One region of the Shewanella sp. SACH genome, then DNA from elsewhere that is predicted to be linked to it. Evidence: riboswitches for the same ligand, from Rfam matches in the RefSeq annotation. Region 1 holds a riboswitch; the other holds the start of a gene.
What was found. A riboswitch is a leader RNA that binds a small molecule or an ion and turns the genes downstream of it on or off. The one in region 1 is predicted to bind thiamine pyrophosphate.

Region 1 (3,181 bases):
GCCTTTGCCAGCGCATTATCACGAATTTGCGCACTCGGATGACCTTTCGCCACATCGGCGGCGTGGGCGGCAATCTTATAAGCAATCAAACCTTGCTTAACATCTTGTTTATTCGGTAATCCTAAGTGTTCTTTTGGCGTGACATAACACAACATAGCGCAGCCGTACCAAGCAATCATGGCCGCGCCTATGCCGGAGGTGAAATGATCATACCCAGGTGCGATATCGGTGATTTGTGGGCCAAGCGTGTAAAACGGCGCTTCATCGCAGTGAGCTAACTGCTTGTCCATGTTCTCTTTAATGAGCTGCATCGGGATATGTCCCGGCCCTTCGATAATGGTTTGTACGTCGTATTCCCACGCGATTTTGACTAGCTCACCTAAGGTTTCAAGCTCTGCAAACTGGGCGGCATCATTAGCGTCGGCAATCGAGCCTGGACGCATACCATCACCTAAAGACAGGGATACATCGTAGGCAACGCAAAGCTCACAGATCTCACGAAAATGGCTGTAGAGGAAGTTTTCCTTGTGGTGACTCAGGCACCATTTAGCCATAATTGAACCGCCGCGGGAAACGATCCCAGTAACGCGTTTAGCCGTCATCGGCACGTAACGAAGCAGCACACCAGCATGAATGGTAAAGTAATCAACACCTTGTTCCGCTTGTTCAATCAAGGTATCGCGGAACACTTCCCAGGTTAAATCCTCTGCCACGCCGTTCACTTTCTCCAGCGCTTGATAAATCGGCACTGTGCCAATGGGCACTGGCGAGTTACGGATGATCCACTCGCGGGTTTCGTGGATATAACGACCCGTGGATAAATCCATTACCGTATCTGCACCCCAACGGGTTGACCAGACGAGCTTTTCCACTTCTTCCTCGATGGAAGAGGTCACCGCCGAGTTACCAATATTGGCGTTCACTTTCACCAGAAAGTTACGCCCTATGATCATAGGTTCGGCTTCGGGATGGTTAATATTCAGCGGAATAATCGCGCGGCCACGGGCAACTTCAGCGCGGACAAATTCGGCGGTAATCGGTTCGCCGACTAAGGCACCAAAAGCTTCGCCCTTGGCTTTACGATTGAGGATTTCATCCTGTACTTCGGCAAGTGCCATGTTCTCGCGGATCGCCACATATTCCATTTCGGGCGTGATAATACCTTGACGGGCATAGTGTAATTGACTGACTCGTTTACCCTGCAGCGCTCTGCGTGGGCGGACAATTGCACTCGAACCTGCCTCAAAACGCAGATGGTCTAAACCGTCGTCGGCGAGTCTTTGTTGGGTAAAATCTGAGGTGGCACAGGGTAATTGCTCTGTGTCGTTGCGGGCTAGGATCCAGTTTTGTCTTAATTTACCAAGACCTAGACGCACATTGATGTCGGCCTCAGGATCGGAATAAGGTCCGGCGCAATCGTACACTCGGATTGGCGGATTTTTCTCCATGATAGGCGCATCATCTGTTCCGCCCACCAGCGTGTCAGTCTGCAGAATGTGTCGCATGCCAACGCGAATATCGGCACTTGAACCTTCGAGATAAATCTTTTGTGAATTAGGATGTTGCAGTGGCGCTAACGTATCGATAAAGGCTTGGGCCTGCGCGCGGGTTTCGCGGCGACTCGGCGCCTTAGACACGATTGATTGACTAGACTCAGCCGATTTATTAGCCACTGTCGATTTATTAGGGATTGTCGATTCTAGCGCTGTGATTTCTATCGCATTGGCAGCTACAGCTGGGTTTGGGTTTGAACTGGACATAAGCAATCTCACGTTAAAAAATGGAGTTGCTTGTCTGGAGAATTGAGTTGTTGATAGCTGGGCATGGCAATCAATTTTTGTGGCCAACACTGGCTTCAAAATTGAGTTACCCTGCTCAATAACAATTAAATCTAAACATTAAGGCTTAAAACACTGCTGAGTTAACAGGTGTTCAAGCCGTCTATTTTGGCGATTTAATGTGTGTTATTACGCTTGTTTCCTTCGCAGGTTTTAACCTGATCAGGTTCAACGGATCCCGAATAAACGGTCTCAGCCAAGAGGCACTCCGACAAGATGAGTGCGCAGTATAGACAGAAGCGGCAGCAACAAACAAGGAAAAAAGCAATTAAAAATCTTAACCACCAATCCAAAATAAAGATTCATAATTAATTGTTTTTAAATGATTAAATAAAATTAAACTAAAAAAGCTATAATTAGCATGAAAATAAATCATAAAAAAAGTCACTATTTATGGGGTTTGAGCATCATTTTGTTTAATCGAGATTGAATGGCATCATCAATAGCTTGATTGATTTTTTTGCCACTGCAGTTAATGGGAAAACCTAAATTTTCGGCGTAAGGATTAACTTGAGTGCCGACTTGTACCACGCGATAACAAGTATCCCCTTTACGCACAATACGATTTGGGTCTAAGGGTAAATCTAGACTCGTTGTGCCACCGAAATCATCGGCGTTAGGGACAAATAGCACCTCCATCTCTGGGCTCATTTCACTCATATTCGATTTCCGGGTGAACTTATCGGCCTGTTCAATGACGAGATCATCGAGCGCTTGCTCGCGCTGACGTTCAAAATATTGCTGGGTGAATAAACTCATGCTTGAGCTTGTCGCTATTGTGCTCTCACCTTCTGCTGCGGGCGAACTCTTAGCGCCAAGCTGCGGCTTTATTTCTGTGGTATCAAGCGTATTAGTTGGTTTTTTTGCCGTCACTTCCGCGGGCTGTACTTCACTTGGGGCACTTGATTGAGATTGGTTCGATTGAGTGATGTCCGGTTTAACCGTATCTGGCTTCACTTTTCCCTGCTCTACTTTTTCAGGCATGATCTTTTCAAGTATTGGCAGAGGCTTAACTTGAGTTGCAGGCGTGGGAACAGTTGTAGGCGTAACAGAACTTGTCATCTCAGTCTTATCCACGGCCTTGCTCTCTGTTTCTAGCGCAGCGCTTTCAACCTTCTCTACTGCGGGAGCATAAATAAAATAAGCTTTGAGCGCCGTTACTTTAGGGCCCCGGCTTTCTGTTTCCGTTAATCCAAAGGGATTTAACTGTGGGCGCCACAAAATGCAGATAAGTAAAAATAAACACGCATGCACTAAGAGCACAAAAAATAGCAGACTTAATCCTTTGAAATACGGCTGACGAGCACGCAAAACTGATCCCATCCCCAATCCCTGAGTACTAA
Region 2 (3,181 bases), 560 kb from region 1:
CATAAATAGGCTGACCATGCACTCGCCTCATAACCCACGCGGGCATTGACGATAGTGTAAGGCTCAGAACGGGATTCATTGCTGTCGGAATAGTAAAACTCACTCTTACCGCTCAGGTTTAGGTTAGTAAACCAGCCCGAATTGGTACGATAAGTCCCGCCAATGCTGTAGGTAAAGTGTGGTGAATGAGCCAGATCGCGGCCAGTTAAATCGACCTCAGTGCCGTATTTATCCTGATACTGGTAGTCACCGTAGGCCGTTTCTAACCAACCTAAGCTTGAGTAAATTTGTAGATTATCCGTGGCATACCAGGTCGCATCTAACTCAGCACCATAGTTATTAGAACTACCAGCGTTTTCGGTGAACAAGATAAAACGCTGCGGTTTATCAGGGTCTTGCTGGGATGCCGCCACCTGTTGATCTTGTCTGTCCATATAGAACAGCGCCAAATTAGTATCGATAAGCCCCGCTAACCAATGGGATTTAAGGCCAATTTCATAGTTATAAAGCGTCTCAGTACTAAACTCTTTTTTATCGTTCAATTCGACAGGTAAAGTCATGTTGAAACCGCCCGCCTTGTAACCGCGCGCGACACGAACATAAGCGTTGTGCGAGTCATTCAGCACTTTACTCACTGCAATATGACCGCCCCACATGGTTTCACTCGGGTCGAAATTATCGTTATTCGTATCTGAGTAATGGCTGTTACGGCGCTCTAAACGTAGGCCCACAGATAAGGCATAATCTGAGCCCAGATCCGTATCGAGCTGACCAAACAAGGCATAGTTCGTCGCTTCATACTCAGAGTCTAATACTTCATCCGGCCAAGTATTGTACTCAGAATACAATTGGTTATCTTCTTTCAGATTCATGCCGTACACACCAAGCAACCAATCTGTACTGTCCGCAAAGATTCGGCCCAGCTCGGTAGAACTTAAGCGAAACTCTTGCGACACAGTTTTACGTTGGCCAGTTTTATCCCAAAAATAATCATATTGGCATGGCGCCAGATTACTATTCTCACTGCATTGCTTAGAAGCCCAATACTCTGGGTTCGACCAATCGCCATCGTAACTGTAATGGTGATCGGTATTCGCAAAGGACGTTAACGAGGTCAACTCAAAGGTTTCAGCGCCAGAATAGGTCGCTTTAAAGCCTGCACCTGTGGTGCGCTGGCTATCGACACCCGGTTGATCCGATGTCGTCTGGGTCGGTGAATTGGTTAAACTCCACACATCATAGCCATTATCAAAATCGGCGTGCAGCACAGTTAAATCAAACTGCAAATCGTCAGTCGCATACCAGCGCAGCTTAGCGCGGCCGCTGAACTCATCGCGGCCATTGGTATCGTCACGACCTAAATTGAGGTTTTCGTGGTAACCATTTTGTTGATGTTGCTGCAGTGACACGCGATAAAGCAGCTTGCCAGAATCCGTTAATGGGCCTGAACTGAAACCGCTAAACGTGCGTAAATTATCATCACCTAACGAGACTTCTGCACCATGTTCAAACACATCGGTGGGGTCGTTACTTTTCAGATAAATCAGTCCCGCTAAGGCATTCGCGCCATAACGTGTGCCCTGTGGTCCACGTAGCACTTCGACCTGTTGTAGATCGTACATGCTCGACACCATGCCAATACCGGATAAATCGATATCATCTATGATGTAACCCACAGAAGAATTAGGTGCACCTTGGTATTGCTCTTGCTCACCTACGCCGCGAATTTGAAAATACTTCGGCCGCGAACTTCCACCTGACCAGTTAAAGTTGGCGATTGAATTAAGCAGATCTTCAAAGTGCTGCGCGCTTTCATCTTGAATTTTTTGGCTGTCGATAACGGTAATGCTGGAAGGCATTTTTTCTAAGCTTGAGCTGCGAAAATCCGCCGTCACCACCATGACTTCCATCTCAGTGCTGGGATCGGGTTTATCGATAGCATCGGTTTGTGCAAATGCAGAAGTGCTCAGCGCGGTAGCAATGGCTAACGCCAGCGGCGCTCGGGTTAAAAACAAGCTGGGTGTGATGGTTGAAAATGGGGAATGACGTTTTGACGTGTTACTGTTTAGCGTTTTACTGTTTAACATAGGACCTCAAATACATAGTTTGAGATCCGGCAACGAATAAGCGATTCAGAAGTGTGCTGTTGATTGGCCCATTCCTACGCCGGTATTAGCCGGATCAGGTTCTAAGGGTTCGTCAGCTGACATCTCAGTTTGCAGTAATCAACGTAAATTAATTCGCTGCAAACACCCCTTGGCGACGCCTAGTATACATGAGTAATAGGATGGGATGACACATTTACCTCATAAAATGAAAAATGCCAGCATAGCTGGCATTATCAGGGCGAACTTCAGGCTTAATTCGAAAAAGTTTCGCGCACGTACACATCAAATTTAACCGCTTGGGCATTGGGCGCCACGGCGGCGACTTGCAATTGTTGCTTGCCATGCAGCTTGACCGATTTCCAGCTCGTCGCTTCATCTTCTATGGTGTAGCCGCTGGCGTCGTACCAAGTGAATTTATACTGCACACGCATGTCAGTTGATGATTTGCTAACAATCAGCGCTGAACCCTGCACTAAATCGCCAACTCGGCGTGCATCCACACTTTCAACTCCAATATCTCGGGCAAAGCTGGAATTATCGACGCGGGTTTCACCGAGCGAACTCACTGAAATACCTGCGGTATGTGAGGCACAAGCACCTAAGGTCAGCGCCGCGGCCAATAATAGTCCTGTATAAATTTTTTTCATCTCTTTCTCCCAGTCACGCGACAAAATGCGCGGCCAGCGCGCATCATTTCCCATTAAACGACAAGCTAATCGAACTGTGCTGAACTTATGCTTAATAAGACAGACTTAATCATCACTCGAACATCTGCTCACTAAAACGGGTTAATCAATCAGGAAGTGCGCCCGTGCCGTAGCAATGAGCTGCTTACGATTGGTTTGCCAACAATCGATATTCACGTTGGCCACTCGTCGCCCCTGACGGGTAATGCGACATTCTGCAAAGCTATCTTTATGCAGTCCTGCACGTAAATAGTCGATGGAAAAATCGACCACTTTAGGCACTTTGGCTGTTTGCATAAAGACCATTAACTGCACTATCGCCGACATCTCCATAAAACCTGCAATGACGCCGCCATGAATCGCTGGCAACACAGGATTACCGATATT

Region 2: linked by a shared signal. The riboswitch ahead of BM607_RS03900 (TonB-dependent receptor) and the one ahead of thiC (phosphomethylpyrimidine synthase ThiC) in region 1 are both predicted to bind thiamine pyrophosphate.

Annotation. Positions count from the first base shown of each region.
Region 1 is NZ_MPDG02000001.1:1,444,777-1,447,957, forward strand. Features, by position in the region: gene thiC (phosphomethylpyrimidine synthase ThiC) at 1-1,760, opposite strand, end outside; TPP riboswitch at 1,961-2,059, opposite strand; gene BM607_RS06270 (hypothetical protein) at 2,226-3,181, opposite strand, start outside.
Region 2 is NZ_MPDG02000001.1:886,319-889,499, reverse strand. Features, by position in the region: gene BM607_RS03900 (TonB-dependent receptor) at 1-2,087, opposite strand, end outside; TPP riboswitch at 2,142-2,267, opposite strand; gene BM607_RS03895 (YcfL family protein) at 2,360-2,755, opposite strand; gene BM607_RS03890 (PaaI family thioesterase) at 2,897-3,181, opposite strand, start outside.